Linked DNA regions of Anaerobacillus sp. CMMVII. The protein of the gene in region 1 interacts with the protein of each later gene in a pairwise test. Links are inferred from orthologs where the notes say so. Each region holds a gene or a part of one and is shown in the gene's direction. Other genes may lie near its edges.

The links.
Region 2: the proteins of H1D32_RS20180 (region 1) and H1D32_RS18985 interact in binary tests that used the Bacillus subtilis proteins (3 or more experiments, as listed by UniProt). The link is inferred for Anaerobacillus sp. CMMVII from one-to-one orthologs.

What each region holds. Positions count from the first base shown.
Region 1 is NZ_JACEHK010000016.1:5,039-20,322, forward strand. What follows is about bases 1,787-4,533. They hold H1D32_RS20180 (DivIVA domain-containing protein), read left to right. Parts: upstream 1,787-2,784; coding sequence 2,785-3,282; downstream 3,283-4,533. Other genes in these bases: H1D32_RS20170 (YggT family protein), read left to right, coding at 1,787-1,898; H1D32_RS20175 (YlmH family RNA-binding protein), read left to right, coding at 1,917-2,690; ileS (isoleucine--tRNA ligase), read left to right, coding at 3,646-4,533. Outside these bases: peptidoglycan editing factor PgeF, read left to right, coding at 1-393; H1D32_RS20160 (YggS family pyridoxal phosphate-dependent enzyme), read left to right, coding at 407-1,075; more of H1D32_RS20170, read left to right, coding at 1,638-1,786; more of ileS, read left to right, coding at 4,534-6,405; H1D32_RS20190 (TraR/DksA C4-type zinc finger protein), read left to right, coding at 6,576-7,256; lspA (signal peptidase II), read left to right, coding at 7,629-8,093; H1D32_RS20200 (RluA family pseudouridine synthase), read left to right, coding at 8,093-9,016; bifunctional pyr operon transcriptional regulator/uracil phosphoribosyltransferase PyrR, read left to right, coding at 9,248-9,799; H1D32_RS20210 (solute carrier family 23 protein), read left to right, coding at 9,947-11,263; H1D32_RS20215 (aspartate carbamoyltransferase catalytic subunit), read left to right, coding at 11,470-12,375; H1D32_RS20220 (dihydroorotase), read left to right, coding at 12,368-13,648; H1D32_RS20225 (carbamoyl phosphate synthase small subunit), read left to right, coding at 13,650-14,744; carB (carbamoyl-phosphate synthase large subunit), read left to right, coding at 14,749-15,284. UniProt on the Bacillus subtilis protein: May act as a pilot protein, directing MinCD to the polar septation sites or by inhibiting MinCD at the midcell site of division. Required for polar localization of the chromosome during sporulation.
Region 2 is NZ_JACEHK010000015.1:334,660-350,059, forward strand. The notes cover bases 9,383-12,245. They hold H1D32_RS18985 (post-transcriptional regulator), read left to right. Parts: upstream 9,383-10,604; coding sequence 10,605-10,886; downstream 10,887-12,245. Other genes in these bases: spoVB (stage V sporulation protein B), read right to left, coding at 9,383-9,536; H1D32_RS18980 (COG2426 family protein), read left to right, coding at 9,740-10,225; secD (protein translocase subunit SecD), read left to right, coding at 11,087-12,245. Outside these bases: Holliday junction branch migration protein RuvA, read left to right, coding at 1-220; H1D32_RS18940 (DUF2905 domain-containing protein), read left to right, coding at 1,250-1,468; tRNA preQ1(34) S-adenosylmethionine ribosyltransferase-isomerase QueA, read left to right, coding at 1,590-2,618; tRNA guanosine(34) transglycosylase Tgt, read left to right, coding at 2,663-3,802; preprotein translocase subunit YajC, read left to right, coding at 3,868-4,131; H1D32_RS18960 (TIGR04086 family membrane protein), read right to left, coding at 4,277-4,663; H1D32_RS18965 (ArsB/NhaD family transporter), read left to right, coding at 4,884-6,173; more of spoVB, read right to left, coding at 7,962-9,382; more of secD, read left to right, coding at 12,246-12,382; protein translocase subunit SecF, read left to right, coding at 12,372-13,295; H1D32_RS19000 (cation diffusion facilitator family transporter), read left to right, coding at 13,412-14,308; H1D32_RS19005 (LapA family protein), read left to right, coding at 14,410-14,730; single-stranded-DNA-specific exonuclease RecJ, read left to right, coding at 14,786-15,400. UniProt on the Bacillus subtilis protein: Required for post-transcription initiation control of the comE operon. Promotes the accumulation of its target comE mRNA to septal and polar sites.

The sequences.
Region 1 (15,284 bases):
GTCGGCCTCGCGCATGCAGGCTGGAAAGGAACTGTAGGGCAAATTGGTGCTAATATGGTTAAACGTTGGACAGAGGAAGAACAAGTCCCTCTAGAAGCTATCTACGTTGCAATAGGTCCGTCAATTTCAATGCCATGTTATGAAGTTGATGATCATGTTATTAACCAGGTAAAAAAGGTTACTGCAAACAAACTACCTTACGAGGAAATTAAACCAAACAAATACTTACTAAATTTAAAGGAGTTAAATAAACAATTATTGCTTAATACAGGAATTAAGGAAGAGCAAATCTTCGTTTCTAATTATTGTACCTATAAAGAAACAGAATTATTTTTTTCTTATCGTCGCGAACAAAAAACGGGACGAATGATGAGTTTTATTGGTATGGTTTAAGGAGGAATTGGCGTTGGCAGTCAGGCAAAACTTAGCCCGAATCCAGCAGGAAATTAAGAGTGCCTGTGAACGAGTCGGGAGAGAACGAAATAGCGTTACAATTATTGCAGTTACAAAATATGTTAGTGATGAACGAGCACTAGAAGTATTAGAGGCAGGTGTAACTAATATTGGTGAAAATAGGGCAGAAGAAGCTGTTCGAAAATGGAACGCGCTTAATGGTAAAGGCACCTGGCATTTTATTGGAACACTACAATCACGAAAAGTTAAAGAAATTATTGATGTTTTTGATTATATACACTCTCTTGACCGACTTAGTTTAGCAAAAGAGCTTCAAAAAAGAGCCACAAAGCCGGTTAACTGTTTTATACAAGTAAATGTTTCGGGGGAAACGTCCAAAGCTGGCATTCCTCCAACAGACCTACTTTCATTTGTTAAGGAATTAGAGCGGTATTCGCTAATAAAAATTGTTGGTTTAATGACAATGGCTCCTAACGAAGAAAATCCAGAAGCTACGAGGCCAATTTTTCGTGAACTTAAAGTACTTCAAGAACAAGTACATGCTCTACAGCTTCCGCATGCACCCTGCAATGAATTGTCAATGGGAATGTCTAATGATTTTCATATTGCTATTGAAGAAGGAGCAACATTTGTTAGATTAGGTACATCTTTAGTTGGGTAGGTAATGTAAATCTATAATGCAGAACATAGAATGTCTAGGACTGTTCATCGAAGTATGGCTTTCAATCTTTTTACATTCTACATTCTACATAAATAAAAGGGAGAGAGCGTAATGAGCTTAAAAGCGAAATTTAAGAGTTTTTTTGAGCTAGAAGAAGACCATAATGATTCACAAATAACTCAAAATCAATATCAAGAAATTGACGAAGAATATATTACACGTAGTCAAGATAAAAAAAATGATCGGAAAAATGTGGTCAGTATTCAAAGTGTACAGAAAGCTGCAAAAGTTATGTTAATTGAGCCCAGAACCTATGACGAGGTCCAAGATATTGCTGATCACTTAAAAAATCGTAAAGCAGTAGTAATTAATTTACAACGAATTAGTCATGAACAAGCTAAACGAATTGTCGATTTTTTGAGTGGAACAGTGTATGCTATAGGAGGAGACATTCAAAAGCTAGGGGCTAACATTTTCCTTTGTACTCCTGATAACGTTGATGTTACAGGGTCAATTTCAGATTTCCTATCTGAATAAATATTTAAAGTGGGTGATTAAAAGTATGGCTACAATTCAAAGTATTATTAATCAATTATTATTTTTGTATTCGTATGTTGTTATTGCGTACATTTTAATGTCGTGGTTTCCAAATGCAAGAGAATCTTCAATAGGACAATTTATAGCGTCGATTGTTGAACCGTATTTAGCTCCGTTTAGAAAAATCATTCCTCCTCTAGGAATGATTGATATTTCTCCTATTGTTGCAATCATTGCATTGCGCTTAGCTACAAATGGAGTAAATGCGATTTTCTCGATGTTTTAAGGCAGGGTCACTAATACGATGAGTATGTACGATCACTTTCGAAAAGAAGAACGTCCTTTTGTTGATCAGGTTGTTGAATGGAAAGAAATTGTTAAAGGTCGTTTTGTACATAAGTTATCCGATTTTTTAGATCCTCGTGAACAACAAATAGTAACAGCGATCATTGGGCAAGACCAGGAAGTTCGCTTTTCCTTTTTTGGTGGAACTGAAAAGACAGAGCGAAAACGAGCTTTCTTGTTTCCGCCTTACTTAGAACCTTCAAATGACGATTATCAACTATCAGCATATAAAGTTCACTATCCACATAAATTTGTTCAATTATCGCACCGTGACTTGTTAGGTTCGATGATGGCTTTAGGTTTAAAAAGAGAAAAATTTGGTGACATATATATACAGAATGAAGACATTCAAATTGTTGTTGCCTCTGAAATAAGTAGTTATGTTGAGGCAAACCTTCAAAATATTGGACGAGCCCAAATTCGTTTAGAGTCAATTTCACTGGACAAGTTGATAATTGAAGAAGAAGAATGGAATGAAAAAATGATTACTGCGAGCTCATTGCGATTAGATGTAATTCTTTCAGAAATCTATCAATTATCAAGATCCAAAATTGTTCCGTTTATAGAATCAAAAAGGGTAAAAGTCAACTGGAGAATTATAGAGCAACCAGCTTTTCAACTTCAAAGTGGGGATTATTTATCGGTTCGGGGTTTAGGAAGAAGTAAACTTATTGCGGTACATGGTAAAACGAAAAAGGATAAGTACAGAATAGAAATAGGAATGCGAAAATAGCCGTAGTTTTTTGCAGGAATTTTTCTTATAATGTCGAATTAACTATAATAATTTAACTTATTTAGAGTTTGTGAATACATTTGGAGGTGGCAAAATGCCCTTAACACCATTAGACATCCATAACAAAGAATTTAACAGAGGTTTTCGTGGTTATGATGAAGATGAAGTAAACGAATTTTTGGATCAAGTTATTAAGGATTATGAAATTGTTCTTCGTGAAAAAAAAGAGCTTGCAGATAAAGTTGCAGATCTTGACGAGAGATTAGCCCATTTTGCTAATATAGAATCTACACTGAATAAGTCTATTTTGATTGCTCAGGAGACTGCCGAAGAAGTGAAGAGAAATGCACAAAAAGAAGCTCAGTTAATTATTAAAGAAGCCGAAAAAAATGCCGATCGTATTATTAATGACTCTTTGTCAAAATCTAGGAAAATCGCTTTGGAAATTGAAGAGTTGAAAAAGCAAGCCTCAGTCTACAAAATGAGATTTAAAATGCTAATTGAAGCACAACTTGAAATGCTTGGTAGTGATGATTGGGAGGATTTTAGTAAGGCTAGTGATGACAGGAATGAATTAGTAAGAGAAGTTTAAAGCTTTTCTTGACGTTGGTATTTTTTTTTCATATAATACCTTTATTAATTAAATGGAGAGACTGCTTCGATTGGGACAGTACTTTTTATAAGCATATTGTAGCGAATCAGGGTTGGTGTAAGCCTGGTATAGAGCTGTAAAGAGGAAAATCACCCATGAGCTTCACACCGAACTTTGAGTAGGCTGTGACGAATCATTCACGTTACGAATTTCAAGTGAGCAGTGCAAATGCTGTTTAACAGGGTGGTACCGCGGGTAAACCTTCTCGTCCCTACATAGGGATGAGAAGGTTTTTTTGTACTTTCTAAAGGAAGTTTCAATTTACCTCGAAGCAAAACAATAAAATACATGGAGGAACTAGAAATGGAATATAAAGACACATTATTAATGCCAAAGACTGAATTCCCAATGCGTGGGAATTTACCAAGCCGAGAGCCGCAAATTCAGGAAAAATGGAATCAATTAAATATTTATCAAAAGGTTCAAGAAAGAACAAAGGGGCTACCATTATATGTTTTACATGATGGACCACCATATGCTAATGGTGATATTCATATCGGTCATGCCCTAAACAAAATCTTAAAAGATTTTATTGTTCGTTATAAATCGATGGCTGGGTTCCAAGCACCTTATGTTCCGGGTTGGGACACTCATGGATTACCAATTGAAACGGCGCTTACAAAAAACGGTAAAGTAAACCGCAAAGAAATGACAGTTGCTGAATTTCGTAAGCTATGTGAAGACTATGCACTAGAACAAGTAGATCGTCAACGTGAACAGTTTAAACGTCTAGGTGTTCGTGGAGATTGGGAAAATCCTTACATTACCCTAAACAAAGAATATGAAGCACAACAAATTAAAGTATTTGGAGATATGGCGAAAAAGGGTTACATCTACAAGGGGAAAAAACCTGTATATTGGTCTCCTTCATCTGAGTCGGCGCTGGCTGAAGCAGAAATTGAATACCAAGATAAGCGCTCTCCATCTATTTATGTAGCATTTAGTGTAAAAGATGGTAGAGATGTTTTAGCAGGTGACGAAAAAATCGTGATCTGGACAACTACCCCTTGGACTATTCCAGCTAACCTGGCCATTTGTTTACACCCAGAATTAGAATACTCAGTTGTACAAGTAGATGAAGAGAAATATGTTGTTGCTTCTGGCCTACTTGAGAACCTAATTAGTGTTTTTGAATGGGAATCTTATGAAGTAATTAAGAAAGTAAAAGGTGCTGAGCTAGAGCACGTTAAGGCTCGTCACCCACTTTATGATCGCGACTCAATAGTCATCCTTGGGGACCATGTAACATTAGACGCTGGAACAGGCTGTGTTCACACTGCTCCTGGACATGGGGAAGATGATTTTATCGTAGGACAAAAGTATAATCTTGATGTTCTATGTCCTGTAGATGATAGAGGATGCTTTACGAATGAAGCGCCCGGTTTTGAAGGGTTATTTTACGATGAAGCCAATAAACCGATTACTGAAAAATTAAAAGAGGCCGGAGCTTTATTAAAGCTTTCATTTATGACACACTCCTACCCACATGACTGGAGAACAAAAAAACCGGTAATCTTCCGAGCAACTGCTCAATGGTTTGCCTCAATAAAAGATTTCCGTGAACAACTCTTAACGTCAATTAAAGAAGTTGAGTGGGTTCCAGCTTGGGGTGAAACACGCTTGTTTAACATGGTTCGCGACCGTGGCGATTGGTGTATTTCAAGACAGCGTGCATGGGGTGTTCCAATCCCTGTCTTCTATGGAGAAGATAACGAACCAGTTATTACTGATGAAACAATCAATCATGTATCAAATTTATTTAGACAACATGGTTCAAATATTTGGTTTGAGTGGGAAGCTAGTGAATTACTACCTGAAGGGTTTACTTGGCCACAAAGCCCTAATGGCACGTTTACAAAGGAAACAGATATTATGGATGTTTGGTTTGATTCAGGTTCATCTCACCAGGCAGTATTAGTTGAACGAGACGATCTACAACGACCTGCTGATCTTTATTTAGAAGGGTCGGATCAATACCGTGGTTGGTTTAATTCTTCTTTATCCACGTCTGTAGCAGTTTCAGGAAAAGCTCCTTATAAAGGTGTACTAAGTCATGGATTTGTTTTAGATGGTGAAGGCAGAAAGATGAGTAAATCAATTGGTAACGTAGTTGTCCCGAATAATGTAATGAAGCAACTAGGTGCTGATATCCTACGTTTATGGGTAGCTTCTGTCGATTATCAAGCTGATGTTCGTGTATCAGATGACATTTTAAAACAAGTGGCAGAAGTTTACCGCAAAATCCGTAACACGTTCCGTTTCTTATTGGGGAATTTGCACGATTTTAATCCTGAAACAGATCGTGTAGCATTAACCAAGTTACCACAGCTAGACCGTTACGTTTTAATTAAACTAAACAAGCTTGTGAAAGAGGTTAAAGCAAATTACGATCATTATCAGTTTGCTGGTGTTTATAATAAAATTCATAATTTCTGTTCAATTGAACTAAGTTCTTTCTATATGGATATTGCTAAGGATACATTATATATCCAACACCAAAACGATCAAAGCCGACGTGCCATTCAGACAGTAATGTATGACGTCTTAGTGGCTCTAACTAAGCTTGTGGCACCAATTCTTCCTCATACAGCTGATGAGGTGTGGCCGTTTATTCCTGGGGTCAATACTGAAAGTGTTCAGTTAACAGACATGCCTGAAGAAAATTCAACTGTCTATGATGAATTAATTGAAAAGAAATGGGATCAAGTACTAGAATTACGTGATGATGTATTAAAGGCTCTAGAGACAGCTAGAAACGAAAAGAAGATCGGTAAGTCATTAACAGCAGCAATTGCTTTATATCCAAATGAAACAGTAAAAGAATTGCTTTCAACGATTACTGATTTAGAAAAACTATTTATCGTTTCCAAGGCAGTTGTTGCAGGAAATAAAACGTCTGCACCAAATGAGGCACAGCATTTTGATACAATTGCAATCGTTGTTGAAAAAGCAGCAGGAGAGACATGTGAACGCTGTTGGGTCGTTTCTGAAACAGTTAGCGAAGATGATGCTCATCCAACTCTTTGCTCAAGCTGCGCAAACATTGTAAAAAATCATTACTAAAACGCCTGAAGCAAAACATGGCTTAGCCATTGTTTTGCTTTTCTTTTTTTTCGTACTAACAACAATTTACAGTTATTACAAACAAATTTAGTAAATCTTGTTTCGGCTAATGTTTCATTGTAAGGATAAACTATGTTTGAAACCATCTTATCCAAAAGGAGGCTAGTGAGATGGGCAAATATGATAACATAAAACGGGAATTGTTAGCTGAAAAAGAACGTTTAGAAGAAAGAATTAAGGAACTTGATCATTATGACTTGAATAAATCAATGTCCTTTTCTACTGGAGAATTATCACAGTATGATAACCATCCTGCTGATACTGCGACTGATACGTATGAGAGAGGTAAGGATATTGCCTTATTTGAGCATATAAACCAGGAGTATGAAGATGTAATAGCTGCACTAGAGAGAATGGAAAATGGATCGTATGGAATATGCGAAGTCTCGGGAAAAGAAATACCTTATGAGCGTTTACAGGCATTACCCACAGCAAGAACTACAATCGAGTATAGTAAGGAAAATGTAATTGCTCGAGAGCGCCCGGTTGAAGAAGATGTACTAAAATCATTTGATGAGTTTAACTTTGATAATAATGATAATGAAACCGAGTTTGACGCTGAAGATGCCTGGCAATCTGTGGCGAAATTTAATGACAATTCCATGGTATTTGAAGACTCAAGTTTAAATAACGGTGAGGAACTCATAGGATATGTCGAAGAAATTGAAGCGTTTGTTTCTACAGATATTGAAGGGTATAAAGGTGATGAAAATATTTCTATTCAAAGAAATGTTCATTATGATCACTATATGGACCAACTAGATCGTTTAGAAGCTGGAGATGACATTTAATAAGGTTAGCTTAGATTTTTGTTTTTTTATTACGCTCTTTTCAAAAAGATTGTTGTTATTAGCTTTTAGGTCGTAACAAAGGGTTCTTCACGCAGAATAAATAAGCCATTGGGACAAATAAATTTGCCCCAAAAGGTTATTTATTCTCAAAAGACGACCTAAAAGCAACAAAGTTTACAAAAGAGCCTTTTATTAAGGTAAAAAGAGGTGTTTCTCCCTCTTTTTACTTAAAAGCTCAAAGGAGATGCCCATAAAAAACTCTAAACTCTAAACTTTGCACTCTAAACTGCTGCTCCCAAGATTGTTCAAATCCCTTAGCTATGCTAAAATGCTAAGAGATATGAAACATACTAGGAGAGCGGAGGAGCATAGATGAGATATTACATACTAGCAATTATCATACTTTTATTAGATCAAGCAACAAAATGGCTTATCGTAACAAAAATGGCGTTACACGAACAAATTGCAATTATCGAAAACGTTCTTTATATTACATCCCATCGAAATAAAGGTGCTGCGTTTGGGATCTTACAAGGGCAAATGTGGCTATTCTTTATTGTCACAACCATAGTCGTGACTTTTGTTGTTTATTATATTTATAAGCACGCGAAAGAAAGTAAGTTATTAGGCATTTCATTAGGCTTAGTTCTAGGAGGAGCCATCGGTAACTTTATTGATCGACTTTTCCGCGGTGAGGTTGTTGACTTTATTGATGTTTATATTTTCACTTACGATTTTGCTATTTTTAATGTCGCAGATATGGCCTTAGTCATTGGTGTCGGAATATTAATGCTTCAAATCTTTTTAGAAGAAGGAAAAACAAGGGAGAATAAATAATGGAAATATATGAATGGACGATAGAGGAAAGCGAAAAAAACGAACGTTTAGATAAATGGCTTTCCGCACAAGAAAATGATTGGTCCCGTACTCAGGTGCAGCTTTGGATGAAGGAAGGTAACCTAACTGTAAATGGGAATCATGTGAAAAGTAATTATAAATGTCAAATCGGTGATAAGATAAACTTGGTTGTTCCAGAACCACAGTTGCTTGATGTGGAACCGGAGGAAATGAACCTTGATATTGTCTATGAAGATGAACACGTGCTAGTTGTTAATAAGCCCCGTGGTATGGTTGTTCACCCCGCTCCAGGTCACTTAACTGGTACATTGGTAAATGGTCTAATGGCCCACTGTAAAGATTTATCTGGAATTAATGGAGTTTTACGCCCAGGAATCGTACATCGTATCGATAAAGACACTTCAGGTTTGTTAATGGTTGCCAAAAATGATAAGGCTCATGAATCGTTAGTAAACCAATTAAAAGATAAAACTACAACGCGTATCTATAAAGGAATCGCCCATGGGGTCATTGCTCACGATCATGGTACAATTGATGCTCCAATAGGTAGGGATAAACAAGACCGCCAAAGCATGACAGTTACAGATGACAACAGTCGGGATGCAGTTACTCATTTTACTGTGTTAGAACGATTAAAAGATTTTACGCTCATTGAATGTCGTTTGGAAACTGGTCGTACTCATCAAATTAGGGTTCATCTAAAGTACATTGGTCACCCATTAGCAGGAGACCCGAAGTATGGACCACCTCGGACATTGAAGCTACCTATTCAGGGTCAAGCCCTTCATGCAGCTGTTCTTGGTTTTACTCATCCTGTTTCAGGAGAGAGATTAACCTTTGAAAGAGATGTCCCTGAAGACTTTCTTCATTTACTTGAAGAAATTCGCAAAAGTTCTCATTGACAGTTATGATGAAATTTGTCATAATACAATAGACAAGAAGATATCTTCCCTTTAACTACAGTCCCGTGAGACTGAGAAGGAATTAGAGAAACGTTACAGATAGGAGCTTACTGTGCCTATGTCTGTTATTAGCGTAAACTCAAAAGCCTCTCATCCTTATTACGGTGAGAGGCTTTTTCGTTGGGGAAAAGATCTTGAATTCAAATATCTCTATAGAAGGGTGGTGCAAATATGTCTAAGGCAACTGTTATCTTAGATGAACAAGCAGTTAGAAGGGCATTGACGAGAATTGCCCATGAAATAATTGAACGGAATAAGGGAATTGAAGACTGTGTACTAGTTGGAATTAAAACTAGAGGTATCTATATTGCCAATCGGTTAGCAGAGCGTATTGAGGAAATTGAAGGCACTAAAATAACTGTTGGTGAAGTTGATATTACTTTATATCGTGATGATCTTTCTCATAAAACTGAAAATATGGAGCCATTATTAAAAGGCACATCAGTTCCTGTTGATATTAATGATAAGAAAGTGATATTAGTTGATGATGTTCTTTATACTGGTAGAACTGTTCGAGCAGCATTAGATGCAATTATGGATATTGGTCGACCATCGCAGATTCAATTAGCGGTATTGATTGACCGCGGACATCGAGAATTACCAATTAGACCGGATTATATCGGTAAAAACGTACCAACATCCAAAACTGAAATGATCGTTGCAAAGTTAAAAGAAGTAGATCAGTTAGATGAAGTAACAATTGAACAAAAAACCTCCCTTTAAAACAGTCCTGAGAGGCTGACAAGGGGTATACTCCTCTTACTTAAGATAACTCTTTTGGGTTAATTTTGAGTAGAAGACCGTACCTCTTTGGATAATGACAAAGAGGTTTTTTGTATAAAAAGTTAATTTTGAGGAGGAGTATTAATTATGAATACACAAAAAGATGTAGGAATTCGCGAAATACCAAAAGCAGACAAATGGTTAGTATTAAGCTTGCAACATCTATTTGCAATGTTTGGGGCAACAATCTTAGTTCCATATCTTGTAGGGTTAAGCCCTGCGGTTGCATTGGTATCAAGTGGATTAGGGACTTTAGCATATTTACTTATCACTAGAGGTCAAGTACCAGCATACTTAGGTTCATCATTTGCTTTTATCGCACCAATTATCGCAGCAACAACACTAGGTGGACCAGAAGGGGCGATGGTAGGAAGCTTTGTAGCCGGTTTAATTTACGGAGTAGTAGCATTGTTTATTAAGACAAGTGGAGTTAACTGGTTAATGAACATTTTACCGCCAATCGTAGTTGGACCAGTCATAATGGTTATCGGATTAGGGTTAGCGGGAGTTGCGGTAAGTATGGCAATGAATGTTCCTGGTACAAATGATTATGATGGTACATTGTTTACAGTGGCATTAGTAACGTTAGGAATTACAGTAATAGCGTCGATGTTCTTTAAAGGCTTTTTCGGACTTATTCCAATTCTTATAGGTATTGTTGGTGGATATTCGTTTGCTTACTTCCAAGGGATCATTGATATGACACCAGTTAAGGAAGCTGCATGGATCCAAGCACCAGATTTTATCATTCCATTCGTAACTTATACACCAGCTTTTTCTTGGCAAATTATCGCTATTATGGTTCCAATTGCAGTAGTAACAATTGCTGAACATATCGGTGACCAAATGGTTTTAAGTAAAGTAGTTGGGAAAAACTTTATTAAGACTCCTGGCTTACATCGCTCTTTACTTGGAGACGGGGTAGCAACGATGATTGCATCAGTTCTAGGTGGTCCACCAAACACGACTTATGGAGAAAACATTGGTGTTATCGCGTTAACGAGAGTATATAGTGTGTTTGTTATCGGTGGAGCAGCATGTTTAGCAGTGATGTTCGGCTTTGTAGGAAAAATCTCAGCATTAATCTCAACGATCCCTACTGCAGTAATGGGTGGAGTTTCAATCCTGTTATTCGGTATCATCGCATCAAGTGGTTTAAGAATGTTAATCGATAATAAAATCGATTTAGGAAACAAGCGTAATCTAATTATATCTTCAGTAATTTTGGTTATTGGTATCGGTGGAGCCTTTATACAGGTCTCTGACCATGTTCAAATTGCTGGTATGGCTTTAGCAACAATCATTGGGATTGTTCTAAATTTAGTATTACCTGGAAGAGAAAAAGTTGATTTAAATGCAATGTTTGAAGAAGAACTAGAAGAAGTGGAAAAATCAGCAGCTTAATATAGTATATCCCTTTAAATAAGTACGAGAGACTTAGAAGGGTGTTAATTTCAAGGAGTATGGGGAATGATATCCCCACTCTTTGATGCACCCTTATGAATAATCAGAAGGGTGTTTTTTTTTTGAAACAATGGTTTAGTTTGGAGTCATTTAAGCATTCTAGACAAGAGACACTGCCAAAACCTGCATTGAAAGGGGAACTGGAAATGAAACATTTATTAACGATCACGGAACTCCATAACGAGGAAATCTTAGAAATACTACATGAAGCACAACAATTCTCAGAAGGGAAAATGTGGACTCCTTCTCCAGATAAATTTGTGGCAAACCTTTTTTTTGAACCAAGTACTAGAACGAAATTTTCTTTTGAAGTTGCGGAGAAGAAACTTTGTCTTCATGTTTTAAACTTTGAGAGTCAATCATCTAGTGTACAAAAAGGTGAGACATTGTATGACACGGTAAAAACATTAGAAGCAATTGGAGCTAATGCGGTAGTGATACGCCATCCACAAGACCATTATTTTGATGAACTTGTTGGGGGGATTTCCATTCCGATTATTAATGGTGGTGATGGCTGTGGGCATCATCCGACTCAGTGTTTACTAGATTTGCTGACAATTCAACAGGAGTTTGTAATATTTCAAGGACTAAATGTTGTAATCGTTGGCGATATCCGTCATAGTCGTGTAGCTAGATCTAATGCCGATGTTCTTAAACGACTTGGTGCAAATGTTTATTTCTCAGGACCGGAACAATGGATGGACGATACGATGGTAAATGGTAATTATCTACCGATGGATGAGGCGGTAAAGATTGCTGATGTGATGATGATGCTTCGGATCCAACACGAACGTCATGCGTTTAAAATGATTTCATCTAAAGAAGAGTATCATGAACTTTTTGGTTTAACGACAGAAAGAGAAGCAATGATGAAAAAGAGTAGTATTATTATGCACCCAGCACCGATTAACCGTGATGTCGAGATTGCAAGTCCATTAGTTGAGTGCGAGCGTTCACGAATTTTTAAACAAATGACGAATGGTGTGGCAGTAAGACAGGCAGTTTTAAAACGTGCGTTACAACATAAAGGGGAGGTTGTTTACATTGGCTAAGTTATTGAAAAACGGAAAAATTCTAGGTGAAGACGGATCGTTAAGAAAGATAGATATTCTGATTGAAAATGATTTGATTAAAGAAATTATTAACAACATTTCAGAAGCGGATCATGAAGTCATTGATTTAGAAGGTAAAGCAATCTTTCCTGGTTTTGTAGATCTTCACGTACATTTACGTGAGCCAGGTGGAGAATACAAGGAAACAATTGCTACAGGTACAATGGCTGCAGCTCGTGGTGGTTTTACAACCATTGCTCCAATGCCAAACACTCGCCCTGTTCCCGATTGTAAAGAGCAAATGGAGTGGTTAAACAAGCGGATTGCAGAAACGGCTGTTGTAAGAGTGTTACCATATGCTTCAATAACCGTTCGCGAATTAGGAAAAGAGATGACTAATTTTGCGGAACTAACAGAAGCTGGTGCTTTTGCTTTTACAGATGATGGTGTTGGCGTTCAAGATGCAAGCATGATGCTTAATGCCATGAAAGAAGCGGCAAAGCTGAATAAAGCAATTGTTGCACATTGTGAGGAAGAAACATTAATCAATAAAGGCTCAGTACATGAAGGTCAGTTTTCAGCGAAAATGAATTTAAACGGAATACCTTCTGTATGCGAAGCTGTACATATTGCTAGAGATGTACTTTTAGCAGAAGCAGCTGGTGTTCACTATCATGTATGTCATATTAGTTCAAAAGAATCAGTGAGAGTCGTTAGAGATGCCAAGCGCGCTGGTATTCGTGTGACTGCTGAAGTAACACCACATCACCTATTACTTTCTGAGCAGGACATTCCAGGCTTAGACTCAAATTACAAAATGAACCCGCCTTTAAGAGGGTTAGACGATAAACAGGCGTTAATTGATGGGTTATTAGATGGCACAATTGATTTTATCGCTACAGACCATGCGCCACATTCTGCACAAGAAAAAAGTGAGTCAATGGCTTTAGCACCATTTGGAATTGTTGGTTTAGAAACGGCATTTCCCCTACTCTACACGCATCTTGTAGAAACGGGCATAATGACTTTAAATGATTTGGTCGCTAACTTAACTACAAAACCATGTGAGACTTTTAATTTACCATATGGCAAATTAAAAGTTGGAGAGAAAGCTGATTTAACGGTTGTAGATTTAGAACTTAGCGAAAAGATAGACCCTACTAACTTTTTATCAAAAGGGAAAAATACACCTTTTACAGATTGGGAATGTAAGGGTTGGCCAGTACTCACCATCGTAGACGGTTACGTGGCTTGGAAAAGGGAGGAAGTATAAAATGAAACGCCAATTAATCTTAGAAAATGGAACAGTATTCGTTGGAAAAGCATTCGGAAGCGAACGAGAAATGTCTGGAGAAGTAGTGTTTAATACAGGTATGACAGGCTATCAAGAAATCTTATCTGACCCTTCTTACTGTGCACAAATTGTTACATTAACTTATCCCCTAATCGGTAATTACGGAATTAACCGCGATGATTTTGAATCAATTAAACCTTCTATTAATGGTTTAATTGTTAAAGAGGCAGCAAAATTTCCTAGCAATTGGCGCAACGAAGAGTCAATTGATGATTTGTTAAAGGCGTTAGATATTCCAGGACTAGAAGGAATTGATACAAGAAAACTTACAAGAATGATCCGTAATGTTGGAACTCTACGTGGCAGACTTTGTGGGATGGACGCCGATGTTGAAACAGTTGTTAACGAGTTAAAAGAGTTAACATTACCAAAAGATCAAGTTTCAAAAGTTTCTACAAAAGCATCATACGCAAGCCCTGGAAGAGGCTATCGAGTAGTTTTAGTTGATTATGGAATGAAAAAGGGAATTTTAAGAGAATTAAATAATCGTGATTGTGATGTGGTTGTTGTTCCTTATAATGCAACAAGTGAAGAAATTCTTCGTTTAAATCCAGATGGAATTATGCTAAGTAATGGGCCTGGAGATCCTGTCGATGTTCCAGAAGCGATCGTTACGATTAACGAACTTTTAGGAAAAGTACCGATTTTCGGAATTTGTTTAGGGCACCAACTTTTAGCTTTAGCTTGCGGAGCGAAAACGACTAAGCTTAAGTTTGGCCATCGTGGTTCTAATCATCCAGTAAAAGAATTGTGCACTGGGAAAATTGCAATTACTGCTCAAAATCACGGCTACACAGTAGAACCGGAAACAGTTAAAAATACAAGATTAGCCATTACTCACGTAGCTGTTAATGACGGAACAGTTGAAGGTATGGAACATTTAGATTATCCAGCTTTTAGTGTTCAATACCATCCTGAAGCATCACCAGGACCGGAAGATGCAAATGATTTATTTGAACGCTTTGTGGACTTAATGAAAAATAAAATCGAATTAAAATCTGTAGCTAGGGGGTAACAACATGGCAAAGCGCGAGGATATCAAGAAAATTTTAGTCATTGGTTCAGGGCCAATTGTAATAGGGCAAGCTGCAGAGTTTGATTATGCGGGTACACAAGCATGTCAAGCTTTAAAAGAAGAAGGTTATGAGGTCATTTTAATAAATTCAAACCCAGCTACAATTATGACGGACACATCTATGGCTGATAAAGTGTATATCGAACCAATTACGTATGAATTCGTTAGCCGAATTATTAGACAAGAAAAGCCAGATGGGTTATTACCTACATTAGGTGGACAAACAGGTTTAAATATGGCAGTAGAACTTGAGAGATCAGGAATATTAAAGGAATTTAATATTGAACTTTTAGGTACGAAACTCCATTCTATAGAACAAGCAGAAGATCGTGATTTATTTAGAACATTAATGAATGACTTAAATGAACCAGTTCCTTCTAGTGCAATTATTCATACTCTCGAAGAAGCGTACCAGTTTGTAGAGGAAATTGGTTATCCAATTATTGTTCGTCCAGCCTACACACTAGGAGGAACTGGTGG
Region 2 (15,400 bases), on another replicon or contig:
ATTAGCTGATTTCATGCCTAGTTTAGTGGGTCCTGTTTATGAGCTCAAGGCAGATCAAAAAGCCAAATACCCTCGAGAATTAGAAGATGCCATTGAGGCTTTACAGGCATTAGGATATGTTGAACGGGAAATTAAAAAAATTGCTCCGAAGCTTGCTGAAGAACAGCTGTCTACAGATCAATATATTAAAAAAGCGTTGCAACTGCTTTTAAAGATATAGAATGAGTTGCGTTCTCAGGAGGTAATAATATGGAAGAAAGAATGGTTTCGGCTGAGGTACAACAAGAGGAAGAAACGCTTGAAAATCAATTACGTCCCCAATTACTTAGCCAATATATCGGACAAGAAAAAGTTAAAAATAACTTAAAAGTATTTATCGAAGCTGCCAAAATCAGGAATGAAGCTCTGGACCATGTCTTGTTATATGGGCCTCCCGGGTTAGGTAAGACCACATTAGCTACTATCATTGCGCATGAAATGAATGTTCAAATTCGAACAACATCAGGGCCTGCTATTGAACGCCCAGGTGATTTAGCCGCAATTTTGACCGCTTTAGAACCTGGTGATGTTTTGTTTATTGATGAAATACATCGACTAAACCGTGTCGTAGAAGAAGTGCTTTATCCTGCGATGGAAGACTTCTGCTTAGATATCGTAATTGGAAAAGGGCCGACCGCCCGTTCAGTTCGATTAGATTTACCACCATTCACATTAGTAGGTGCTACGACAAGGGCGGGTCTTTTATCGTCACCTTTACGTGATCGTTTTGGTGTTTTGTCCCGTTTGGAGTATTATACCAATGATGAATTAATGAATATTGTATTAAGGACAGCAGATGTTTATCAACTTGAAATTGCTGAACAGGCAAGTATTGAAATTGCCAGGCGATCACGGGGAACGCCTCGAATAGCAAATCGTTTGCTGCGTAGAGTTCGTGATTTTGCTCAAGTTCAAGGCACAGGATTTATTGACCTAGAATTAGCAGTCAATGCATTAGAAAGACTACAAGTAGACCCACTTGGTTTAGATCACATTGATCATAAATTTTTAAAAGGGATTATTGAAAAGTTCCGGGGGGGGCCTGTAGGACTCGATACGATTGCCGCAACAATTGGTGAAGAGTCACATACGATTGAAGACGTTTATGAACCGTATTTATTGCAAATTGGCTTTTTACAACGAACGCCTAGGGGGAGAATGGTGTTACTCACAAAGTATATGAACATTTTCAAATGGAGGTCCCAGAGTAATGCCAAATATTCCGAAACTACTGATTACAGTGGGGGTTATTTTAATTGTTTTAGGACTGTTATGGCAAGTTGGTGGCAAGTATCTTGCTTTAGGGAAATTACCGGGAGATATTTTCTTTAAGAAAGGAAATACGACTTTTTATTTTCCAATTGTTACTTCGATTGTTTTAAGTATTGTTATCTCGTTAATCCTATATATTGTTGGCCGCTTAAGGTAAATATTTACTTGTCAACAATATAGTACTTATGTATGCTTATATATTAGTTTGGATTAGCTAATTATTAAATAATAGCTAATCCAAACTCCAAACCTAAATGTGAAAAAGGTGAATTAATAAAATGGAAGTTAAAGATTTTGATTTTTATTTACCTGAGGAACTGATTGCCCAAACACCACTTAAGGACCGCACCTCATCTAGACTGATGGTAGTAGATTCAAAAACAGGTGAAATAAATCATCGCAGATTTTCGGATGTGATTGATTTTTTTAGTGAGGGAGATTGTCTTGTTTTAAACGATACTCGAGTTTTACCTGCAAGACTTTATGGAATTAAAGAGGGAACAGGCGCCAATATTGAATGTCTTTTATTAAAACAGCTTGAAAATAATCAGTGGGAAACGTTGGTTAAGCCGGCAAAACGAGTTCGGCAGGGAACTGTTGTATCTTTTGGTGATGGACGCTTAAAGGGTATTTGTAAAGAAGAGTTAGAGCATGGTGGTCGCATTATCGAATTTCAATTCGAAGGGATTTTCCATGAAATTTTAGAATCCTTAGGTGAAATGCCATTACCTCCTTACATTACAGAACAATTGGAAGACCAAGAACGTTACCAAACCGTTTATGCTAAACATCGTGGCTCTGCAGCTGCGCCAACTGCTGGACTTCATTTCACTGAAGAGCTATTAGAGCAAATTGCTGCCAAAGGAGTTCATATCGTCTATATCACTCTTCATGTTGGACTTGGCACATTCCGCCCAGTTAGTGTAGATGTTATCGAAGAGCATGAGATGCACGCAGAATTTTATCAGATGACGGCTGAAACCGCAGCAACCTTAAATAAAGTAAAAAGCTCTGGAAAGAGAATTGTTACTGTAGGTACAACTTCAACAAGAACGTTAGAAACGATTGCTCATGCCAACAATGGTGGTTTTATAGAATGTTCAGGATGGACAAGTATATTTATCTATCCTGGATTTGAGTTTAAAGCAATTAATGGATTAATAACGAATTTTCATTTACCAAAATCTACGTTAATCATGCTCGTGAGTGCTCTTTGTGGCCGTGAAAATACACTTCATGCATATCAAGAAGCTGTCAAAGAAAGATATCGCTTTTTTAGCTTTGGTGATGCGATGTTAATCCTATAAAATTCACATATTTTTTTGTACGAAATGAAGGGAGCAACAAATTAATGGTAGCCATTCGCTATGAACATATTAAAACTTGTCGTCAGTCAGGAGCTCGTTTGGGGAAAGTACACACACCACATGGTACTTTTGAAACGCCAATCTTTATGCCAGTAGGAACATTAGCTACAGTAAAAACGATGAGTCCTGAGGAATTAAAGGAAATAGGCTCGCAAATCATATTAAGTAATACTTACCACTTATGGTTAAGACCAGGTCATGATATAATTAAAGAAGCTGGTGGATTACATAAATTCATGAATTGGGATCGCCCAATTTTAACAGATTCAGGTGGATTTCAAGTCTTTAGCTTAAGTGCCCTACGGAAAATTGAAGAAGAAGGGGTACATTTCCGTAATCATTTAAGTGGTGAAAAATTATTCTTGAGTCCTGAAGGGGCAATGGAAATTCAAAATGCCTTAGGTTCTGACATTATGATGGCCTTTGACGAATGTCCTCCGTATCCTGCTACATACGAATATATGTTAAAATCAGTACAGAGAACAAGTCGTTGGGCAGAACGTTGTTTAGAAGGTCATAAGCGACCTGAGAGTCAAGGGTTATTTGGAATTGTCCAAGGTGGGGAATATGAAGATTTAAGGAAAATGAGTGCCCAAGACCTAGTATCTCTAGATTTCCCTGGTTATGCAGTTGGTGGTCTATCTGTTGGGGAACCGAAAGATGTGATGAATCGTGTTTTAGAATTTACGACACCACATTTACCTGAAAATAAGCCTAGATATTTAATGGGTGTTGGTTCACCTGACGCGTTAATTGATGGAACGATTCGTGGAATTGACATGTTTGATTGTGTATTACCTACTAGGATCGGTCGAAATGGGACTTGTATGACGAGCACTGGTCGACTTGTTGTTAGAAATGCCAAATATGCTCGTGATTTCAGACCATTAGATGAAAATTGTGATTGTCATGTATGTAAAAATTACTCTAGAGCCTACATTCGCCATCTTGTCAAATGTGACGAAACGTTCGGATTTAGATTAACCTCTTACCATAATCTCTATTTCTTGTTAAAATTAATGGAGCAAGTCCGAGAAGCTATTCGCCAAGATCGCCTTTTAGATTTCCGTGAGGAGTTTTTTGAAATGTATGGTTTTAATAAACCTAATGCAAAAAACTTTTAATTTTGTGAAAGAAAAGGGATAATGGATAGTATCAATATTTATTTTTAGAAAGGGGTGAAACAACAATGGACTTTTTTACAGCGATTTTACCATTAGTATTTATGTTCGCGATTTTTTACTTTTTATTAATCCGACCACAACAAAAGCGTCAAAAGAAAATTCAACAAATGCATGCTGACCTTAAAAAGGGTGACAAAATCATCACGATCGGCGGCCTTCATGGCACAATCGATGCAATTGACGAAGACAGAGTCATATTATTAGTTACTGATAACAAGAAATTAACTTTTGATCGAAATGCCATCCGTGAAGTAGTTAATCCTGACTAGTACATAGGCAAAAGAGAAGGGACATCCAATTGGATTGTCCCTTCTCTTTTGTCATAGTTTAGAGTTAAGAGTGTAGAGTTTAAAGTGTTGTGAGTAAAGCGGCGAAGCCTAGCTTTCAAAACTCAAAACTCAAAACTTTACACTTTTAAACCATACGTGAATTCCTTACTACATTTACGCCTAAGACCCCACCGATGATTGCTGCGAAAACAAATCCACCGTGGAAAAGATATTGCTCCATTGAAAATGTGGCATTATAGCCTAAGTACTGGACTAAGAAAACAAGTAAAGAATATAAAAGACCTGTACCTGCCCCAACCATCCAGCCTTTTTGTTTTGACTTACCTCCTGAAACGAAGCCTCCAATGATTAATGCAACAAATGTTAGGACCATAATTACCCAACTGAAAGATGTTTCAGTTAATGAAGTAAACCTAAGTAGCAACGAAATAATAAAGCTTACTGAAAGAATGATCAGCAATATTGTGACAAGACCATAAACCATTGAAGTTAGAATTCCTCTGTTTTCCAAGCTTCTCTTCCCCCTTTACAAAAACTCTGTTTTTCAGCCTAATAAAGCTTATTCACCCTTGTACAAATTTAGAATTAAAGTTTTGAGTTAAGAGTGTTGAATTTTGAGTTTTAATATGAGGTCGCACCCTAACTTATAACTCATACTCAACACTCAAAACTTCTAAATAAGACAAACCCTTCATACAATGTAACAATGGATTTCATGAAAGGGGATCATGATGCAACTAACCTTTGCCTTTATCATATTTATCATTAGCTACGCCCTGATAATATCTGAAAAACTAAATAGAGCATTAGTCGCCTGTCTAGGTGGAGTTCTCATGCTATTTTTTGGAGTACTTGATTTAGATTCTGCATTTATTCATCATATAGATTGGCATACAATAACCTTGCTGCTTTCAATGATGATTCTAGTATCAATCACTAGTCAAAGTGGATTTTTTGAGTATATCGCTATCACTGTGGCGAAAAAGGTAAAAGGCAAACCAATTCCGTTATTAATAGTTGTCTCGTTAATTACTGGAGTCGGGTCTGCTTTTTTAAACAATGTTACGACAGTACTGTTAATCGTACCTATCGTCCTAACATTAACAAGATTGTTAAACATCTCGGCAATACCTTATTTATTGATGACTATCTTGGCTTCTAATATTGGCGGAACTGCGACCCTAATCGGTGACCCCCCTAATCTTATGATTGGGCAAGCCGTAGAACATTTAAATTTTAATGCATTCTTACTTCACCTAGGTCCTGTGGTTATCATTATCTTTGCTGTAATAATTGTTGCAATGGCGTATTTTTATGGGAACAAACTTCGTGTCACTGAAGAAAATCGTCTGAAATTAATGGATGTAACAGCGACTAGATACCTAAAGAATAAACCATTACTTTTAAAATCAGTATCAGTACTCATAATAACTACTGTAGGGTTTATCCTTCAGCCGATTTTAGCGGTAGAACTTACAAGTGTGGCAATGGCTGGTGCTTTGTTATTACTTCTCTTAACCCACCAAGAACAACAAGTTGAGGAAGTTTTTAAATCGGTGGAATGGGTCACATTATTTTTCTTTATCGGTTTATTTATGCTCGTAGGTGGCTTAAAAGAGGTTGGAATTATTGATGAAATTGCTAAATCGATCATCTATTATACAGATGGTGATCTTCCGAAAACCGCTATGTTAATTTTGTGGGCATCAGGGATTTTATCGGGGTTTGTAGATAATATTCCTTTTGTAGCAGCAATGATTCCAGTTATTGTAGAGTTTGAAAATTATGGGATGACAAATTTAGATCCTTTATGGTGGGCTTTAGCTTTAGGAGCTTGTTTAGGTGGAAATGCGACATTAATTGGTGCAACCTCCAATGTAATCGTTGCTGGATTAGCTGCTCGTGCTAATCAAGGGTTTAGCTATTGGGAGTTCTTAAAAGTAGGCGCACCTGTTGCATTAGTTTCATTTGTTATTTCTAGTATCTATATTTACTTTCGATATTTAATTTACTTTTATTGAGTTTAAAGTGTAGAGTATTAAGTTTAAAGTTGTTTTGCATTGCTTCGAAGTAAGACAGAGCAATTCTAAACTCTAAACTCTAAACTTTACACTTTAAACTTTTTTCCATTTTCTTTAACCAATTTTTTATCCAAAAATGGTCAAACTAAGAGAAAATAGCTAACACCAACGCAAGTAGTTCGGTCGTTAAACGAATAGGAGGCGATCATTGCGTGGATTATTCGACCATTATCCTAAGAACGATACTAATTTACTTTATCATTTTGCTCGTTTTACGTTTTATGGGAAAGCGAGAAATAGGACAATTGTCAATATTAGATTTCGTTGTATCGATTATGATCGCAGAATTAGCTGTAATCTCGATTGAAAATGTTCGGGTTCCAATGATGAATACCATTGTTCCGATTTTGATTTTGTGTATCATTCAAATTTCTTGGCATGGGTATCGTTAAAGAGTGAAAAATTAAGAAAAATGATTGATGGAAAGCCCTCAGTTTTGATTAATAAAGGCAAAATAGATGAGGATGAAATGAAAAAGCAACGGTACAATTTTGACGATTTAATGATTCAACTAAGACAAAGTAACATTAGAAGGTTGTCTGACGTAGAGTTTGCTATCCTAGAACCTTCAGGGAAACTTTCCGTCATTGAAAAAACAGAACGAGAAAAGAAGGATCCAGACTATGCAGCTACCGTAAATTTACCTCTACCATTAGTTTTGGATGGCAAAGTACAAACAGATCATCTGGAAAAAATTGAAAAAACTCCCTTATGGTTAAGGCAAGAGCTGCGCAAACTAGGATACAAAGACATAAAAAAAATATCCTATTGCTCCTTAAATGATAATCAAACTTTTTATGTGGATTTAAAGGATTAAAAAAGTGAAAAGAGGCTTCTTCATAAGTTAGCGTAAGCTAACTTATGAAGAAGCCTCTTTTATTTCGGATGTTTTCGTAAACTTTGTTGCTTTTAGGTCGGAACCAAGCATTCGCTTGGTTCCGACCTAAAAGCTAATAGCAACAATCTTTTAGTAAAAGAGCGTTATTTTTGTAACGGGTTCCGTTACCTATCGCAAACATTAAAAATGTAATGCAAAATGACCTTCAAATTGTATGGTAATTTGGAGGTCTATTTTTGTTGATGAAAAGGGATATCGATATTTACTTCGGGAGAATTTGTAGTGCATTTTGTATATTAAAATGTTGGGGTACAATAGCCTGTGTACCGCAGCAAAATACACTACATTTTTACTTGCAAATTGAGATATACAGATAAATATTGTTGTTTTTATTAAGGTGAGGCTCTGTTATAACTGATGTTACAGAAAAATAAACGGTAAAATTCCGGCTAAACTGGGAAATACCCGTATTTCCTTAAAAATAAGGGTAGTTTTTCCGTTTATATTATCCAAATCTTTAGATTTTTTCTTATTTAGAGCAGGTAATCGGAATATCTCCGCCTATTTCCGCTTCTTAAGCGTCTCCTATATAAATTAGCAGGAAATTCTCCGCCTATTCATTCTCATACCTAACAAAAATCGATACGGAGAAGGCGGAAATGGTTTGCAAACATCTTAATGAGCAAAAATCATAATTTGTAATCCGAAGAAATAGCAATTAAAGCAAATAGCAAGGGTATAAACCCTTGCTATTTCTAATTTTTTTAGTCTCTCTAGCCCTACAAGTCGCCCTATATTTTATAGTACAAAAATGGTTACATTTTTGTTTGCATTTTCCTGTGCAAATTGACGTTTTGCGATAGGAAACAGAACCGGTTTTTATTTTTGATTTAGTTTTTACTTATAATAAAGTGGGACAACCAATGACCAACGAAAGGCACCCTACGCATTTCCTCTTTCTTGATTAATCCGAATACCATAAGTAAAAATACATAGCTAATTCCGACGATAGAAATTGCTAGCAAAGTTTTCGATAAGATACTGTGCTCCAAAAACGCATGATTATAAAGAAAGGTTGCTAGCCAAGCGCTTAGCAAAATGCAAATACCTGCTTTTAAAAACTCACGAACGTGTAATGTAAAAGAAATTGTTTTTACAAGCGTAGCGAAATGGAGTAGAGTTACGAGCATAAATCCAGCAACAATGGCTAGAGCAGCCCCCATAATCCCTAATTCTGGGCGTGACGCTAGAACAAACACTGCGCTAATTTTGACGACTGCACCTATTAAACTATTAACCATCGCAGCCTTGGCTAAGTTAAGTGCTTGAAGAGCAGCTTGTAGTGGGCCTTGAAAATATAAAAAGATACTAAAAGGTGCCATTATTTTTATATAAGTAGCAACCGTAGGTGCGTTATACATTAAATCCATAATAGGTACTGCAAATACATAAAGAATGACACACGATATACCTCCTGATACTAACGCCAAACGAAGCGCTTGGGAGAGACGATGGTGAATTAATTTATATTGTTTTCCGGCAGCAGCCTCACTAATTGCCGGGACAAGGGAGACTGATAATGAATATGTAATAAAAGTAGGTAAAAATAGTAATGGGATAGCAAAGCCAGCCAATTCCCCGTATTGTTTAGTGGCAATCACTGTAGTCACTCCAGCAATTGCTAAACTTTGCGACACAACAATTGGTTCAAAGAAAAATGTAATAGAACCTATTAAACGGCTTCCGGTAGTCGGTAAAGCAACTGCCATTAAGTCATTGAATGTTCTTTTACCTTCTCTTAACTCTCCAAAGAAGTTCCTTCTAACCTTAATTCTTTTTTTCAACTTGAACATCGTTAACATATAAACTAAAGACGCTAATTCGCCAATAACAACGGAAATCATTGCTCCGGCAGCAGCATATTCGATCCCATAAGGTAAAAAAGCAGTTGTTAAAAGAGCGACAAGAGTAATTCGCACAACCTGTTCGATAACTTGTGAGTAAGCTGAAGGCTTCATATTTTGTCTACCCTGGAAATATCCTCTTAGAACAGAAGATAGTGCGACAATGGGAACGATTGGTGATATAGCTATTAATGGATAAAAAACCCTTGCATCTGTAAGGAAATATTTTGATATAATTGGAGCGAAGCCGATCATTCCTAAAGTGAAAATAATACTTAAAGTACCTGTAGTGGCAAGAGAAACGACTAAGATTTGTTTGATTTTTTTGCGATCATTTACAGCCTCGGCTTCGGCAACTAGCTTAGAAATCGCAACAGGGAGCCCTATTTGGGTAATCGTAATTACTAGGAGCAATGTTGGAACGGCCATTGAATAAAGGCCTACACCCTCAGCGCCCATAATTCTGGCTACAACAATTTTATTAACAAATCCTAGGATTTTAACGACAAGTCCGGCTATAATTAGTATAAATGCACCTTGCAGAAAGCTTTGTTTGCTCACAACTAACCCCTACCTTCTAAAAAATGATGGATATTTTCCGTAATTATTTATATGCTTAATAGGGGACAAAGCATGACAAGTTCTATAAAATCAGTTTTGAGTTCTGAGTTATGAGTTAATTTTAGTAATTCTTCGAAGCCATGCTAAACTAACTCAAACCTCAAAACTCAACACTCAAAACTACATAAAAGGAGAGTTATGAATTGAAAGAGAGTTTTCAGAATTTTTTAGTTGAGCATTTAAGTTTTTTACCAACGGAGTTAATAGTAGTTGTCATTTCAGCAATGCCGATACTTGAATTAAGGGGGGGCCTACCTTTTGCCTTCTTAGCTGGATTATCTTACGGAGAGGCACTTTTTTATAGTATTTTAGGTAATATTTTGCCTATCATTCCAATCTTAATCTTGTTTCGTCCATTAAGTACGTTTTTAATGAGGTTCCCAATTTATAAACGCTTTTTTGATTGGTTATATAATCGAACGATGAATAAGAGTGCTAATGTTGAAAAATACGGGGCGCTAGGATTAATTTTATTTACCGCTGTTCCCCTACCAACAACTGGGGCATGGACAGCATGTTTGGCATCCATTCTCTTTTTTATTCCATTTCGTAAAGCTTTTCTTGCGATAACAACGGGTGTTGTCATTGCAGGTGTTGGTGTAAGTTTGTTTGTATATGCGATCTTTTAATAAGGCTCTTTTCTAAAACATTGGTGCTTCTAAACTGAAATATTTGGAAAATCCCTTAGATGAAGATATAACTCATTAAGTTAAGTAAGAAAAGAGCAATACTTACTAAATAAGTAATGTAATCTTAGTATGTTGTGTAAAAATCCGGATTTTGGGATTTTTACGAAAGTACAACTTTCCGAAAAATAGCCTTTTAAAATGAGCATCAGTCTAGCCACGAGTTCAAAATTTATTAGACTATTTAATGTCTTACACGACTTGTGTTGCTTAACATTGAGCTTTGCTCTTTTTTTAATAGATAGAAAGCTTAAATTCTTTGAACTTAGGAAGGTGTCTAGTCATTTTGGGTCGGCACTTTTCATATAAAGGGGGACTTGTCATGGTAGAGCAACAGCAATTTGAAGTTTGGAAAGACGATGTCATGCCTGCATTAACTAGTAAAGTCGAGGAATTTCATATGTTAGGCTACGATCGTGCAACAGAAGAGGAGCTTTGGGAATGTGTCCTTGCTAAGCTTCGTAAAGAGAAGAAATTTGTGCAAATTAATCATTTAGTGAGTGTTATTCTTACGCTAAAGGTAAATGACTATATGACATGGCTTACGGTAGGAGCGTATAAAGCGCCTAATTGGTTTACATCGGAAGAACCGCCTAATTGGTAAGTCAAAATGGTAGATTTGACGAATGAAATTGACAGTGGAAACAAAGCATCGCTATAATTGAAATGTTGTAAATATACGGACAAGCTTTTTTAATGTAGAATGTAAAATGTAGAACTTAGATGAAAAATTCTACATTCTACATTCTACATTCTAATTTTTATATACATAGCTAGTTTTAAAACAAGGAGGCATTACTGAAGATGGTTAAAAAAGGTCGTATTGTAGCTTTTTTTCTAATTGTAGCTCTTCTTGCAACGCTTGTTGTCACAACGGTAATGGATGTTGCAAAAGAAATTAAGCTTGGCTTAGACCTTCAAGGTGGGTTTGAGGTTTTGTATGAAGTCTTTCCTGCTCATGAAGGAGATATAATAGACGATGAGGCTTTAAAAACGACAGTAACAGCGCTTAACCAGCGGATTAACGTTATTGGGGTTTCTGAGCCGAATGTATCGATTGAAGGTGAAAACCGAATTAGGGTTCAGCTTGCTGGTGTCGAAGATCAACAAACAGCTCGTGAGCTTCTCTCAACAGAAGCACAATTATCATTTCGAGATATTAATGATAATTTGATGCTTGATGGTGCTGATCTTAAACAAGGTGGAGCAAATGTTACTTTTAGTCAGACTAACCAACCATGGGTTGCCGTTACCTTAAATGATGCAGCGAAATTTGGTCAAGTTACAAGTGATCCGGCTGTGTTAGGAAGTCAGCTTGTTATTTGGATGGACTTTCAAGAAGGCGACTCATTTATGCAGGAAATGCAAAAACCGGAATCAGAGAGGAAGTTTATCTCGGCTCCAACTGTAAGAAATGTACTGAATACAACAAACGTAGTTATTGAAGGAACATTTACTTTAGAAGAAGCTCAATTTTTAGCCGATGTCCTAAATGCAGGTTCCCTGCCAGTAAAGTTAGAGGAAGTGTATTCGAATTCAGTAGGTGCGGCTCTTGGTGAAAAAGCAATGGAGATGACAATCTATGCTGGGTTTATTGGTGTAGCCTTAATTTTTCTCTATATGTTAATTTACTACCGTTTTATGGGAATGATTGCAGTTATTACACTATCTTTCTACATATACCTTGTACTTGTAGTCTTTAATTGGATGAATGCAGTTCTTACGCTTCCTGGGATTGCCGCATTAATTCTAGGAGTAGGTATGGCGGTCGATGCAAATATTATTACGTACGAACGAATTAAGGACGAGCTTCGCACAGGAAAGACGACAATGTCTGCTTTCAAAGCGGGGAGCCGTCGTTCTCTATCAACCATCCTAGATGCTAACATTACAACCATTTTAGCAGCATCTGTCTTGTTCTATTTTGGAACAATGGCCGTGCAAGGATTTGCAGTCATGTTAATTGTAAGTATCTTAACAAGCTTTTTAACAGCAGTTTACGGTTCACGACTCCTTTTAGGTTTATGGGTAAACAGTAGAATTTTGAATAAGAAACCAGGCTTATTTGGGGTAAAGGAGAGTGAAATAAGTGAACTTTAATTTTGGAGATTCAAAACTAGATTTTGTAAAACATCGTAAAAAGTTCTTTATCTTCTCAGCTCTACTTGTACTAACGGGAGTTATTTTACTTTCGACTGTTGGTTTAAATTTAGGCATTGATTTTAATAGTGGGACAAAGATTGAGCTCTTAAGTGGCGAAACCTTAACTGCTGAAATTGTTAATAATGAGTTTGCTGAAATTGGTTTAACTCCTGATAATGTACTTTTAGCTGGGGACCGTAGTGAAATGGCTTATGCTACTTTTATTGGTGTCTTAACTCAAGACGAAATTCTTAAAGTACAACGCCACTTTAATGAACAATTTGGTGCTGAGCCTAATATTAGTACGGTAACACCTACGATCGGTCGTGAACTTGCAAGGAATGCCTTTTACTCGGTCATCTTTGCATCGATTGGTATAGTTATCTACGTAACTATCCGCTTTGAACTGTTATATGGTGTCGCAGCTATTGTTGCTTTACTTCACGATGCGTTTTTCATTATTACAATTTTTAGTATTACGCAAATGGAAGTGAACTTGCCGTTCATTGCAGCGGTCCTGACAATTGTAGGGTACTCCATTAACGATACAATTGTAACCTTTGACCGGATTAGAGAAAATCTAAGCTACGAAAAGAAGGTTAGAGGGTTTGAAGATCTAGCACGAGTTGTGAACAAAAGCTTAATCCAAACGTTAGCGCGTTCGATTAATACCGTATTAACAGTTGTTTTTGCGGCAGCAGCCCTACTTATCTTTGGTGGCGAAGCGATCCGTACGTTCTCCTTTGCTTTACTAGTAGGATTGGTAGCAGGAACATATTCATCGCTATTTATTGCAGCACAATTATGGCTAGTTTGGAAAAGTAAAAGTTTACAAAAAAAGCGCTTTAAAATAACTGAGAATGAAGCATAATAGTAGTAGGTTAAACCGTGGTGAGAATAAGCCACGGTTTATTTTCTCTTTGATACCATGAAGTTCTGGTTTGGCTACATATTAGATTGGGTACTAATTAAGAAATAGGTGATTAAATGAATGATGTAAAAGACGAGCGGTATCAACAAGTACAATTTGCCGCTTGGGTAGGGATAATCGGAAATATTATCTTGGCTTTAATTAAAGGTGTCATTGGTTGGTTAGCTGGCAGTAGAGCGCTAGTTGCAGATGCGGTCCATTCGGCCTCTGATGTGGTTGGGTCTGTCGCAGTGTTGATCGGTGTTAGGGCCGCAAAATTACCACCAGATGAAGATCATCCCTATGGTCACGGAAAAGCTGAGTCCATTGCGGCCATCATAGTAGCAGTTTTACTATTTATTGTTGGTTTCGAAATTGCTCTATCTGCAATTAAATCTTTGAATGAACCAATTGAGGTTCCAGGGATTATTGCCATCTATGCTGTTATTTTTTCAATTGTTGTCAAAGAATTGATGTTCCGTTACAAATACCGGTTAGGGAAAAAATATCGTAGTGAGGCTTTAATAACAGATGCTTGGCATCATCGCTCTGATGTTTTTTCGTCAATTGCTGCTTTAATCGGGATTGGTGCATCCATATTGGGAGGCTATATTGGCGTTCCGTGGTTAGTTTACGCTGATCCTTTGGCTGGAATTTTTGTAGCAGGTCTTATTTTAAAAATGGCTTGGGGACTAGGAAAACAATCGATTCACAATGCATTGGATCATGTGCTTCACGATGAGGATACGGTTGAAATGCGTGAAACAGCCTTAAATGTCGATGGGGTTTTAAAAATCGACGAATTCTTAGCGCGTGAGCATGGTCATTACGTTATTATTGATATTAAAATTTCTGTTGATCCCCACATAACAGTTGAAGAAGGTCATGCGATTGGCAAAAAAGTAAAAGCTGAGTTAGTAAAAATAGAACATGTCCAAGATGTTCGCATCCACATTAATCCATTTTCAGAGTAGTTTAGAGTTTTGAGTGTAGAGTCTAGAGTTTGTGACAGCAATGCTTCGAAGCACTACTTTGCAAAAAACTCAACACTCAAAACTAATAAGGAGTTGATCAATTGAGAGGGCAATCGGGGTTAATTCTTGGTTTGGTTGTTGCATTACTAATTACTATTTTTGCGGTAATTAACATGGAGGTAGTAACTGTAAACTACATGTTTGGCACTGCTCAGTGGCCTCTTGTGATTGTAATTATTAGTTCAGTTTTAATGGGCGCGTTATTGGTAGGCGGAGTGGGTTTATATCAATTTTATGGGCTGAAATCAAAACTAAAAAAGCTTCAATTAGAGCATGAAGATCTGAAAAGAAAAAGTAGTAACACGAAGAAAGAACAGGCCAAAATACAAAATAATAATAGCGACTCGAATCCAAAAACATGAATTGCCACACTCTCTAACCTCTTGTATACTATATAGGTTAGGGGTGTGGTATTTCATGCTAAGATCGAAGAAAAGATGGAAAGTAGAAGGAGGAGGCCATTCCTTAGAACAACAGTTTGTCACGGAACTAAAAATATCGCCACTCGTGGCAAATTTACTTTTAAACAGAGGGATTACTTCAGTTGAGGAAGCTCGAAAGTTCTTATATATAGAAAAAACGGAGTTCCATGACCCTTTTTTGATGAAGGGAATGCGACAAGCAACAGAACGAATAATGCAAGCTATTGAAAATAAAGAAAAAATATTAATTTTTGGGGATTATGATGCCGATGGAGTAAGCAGCACGGCAGTTATGATCCTTACTCTGAAACGGTTAGAAGCGGATTTTAACTTTTATATTCCTAATCGCTTTACTGAGGGGTATGGCCCTAATGAGCCTGCACTAAGAAGAGCGAAGGCTGAAGGGTATTCATTAGTTATAACCGTTGATACTGGAATTTCGGCTGTTCATGAGGCAAATGTGGCAATGGAAATTGGTCTGGACTTTATTGTGACAGATCATCACGAACCGCCACCAGTGCTGCCGAATGCGTTAACGATCGTAAATCCAAAACAAGAAGATTGTTTATATCCTTTTAAAGGATTAGCTGGGGTTGGGGTCGCTTTTAAA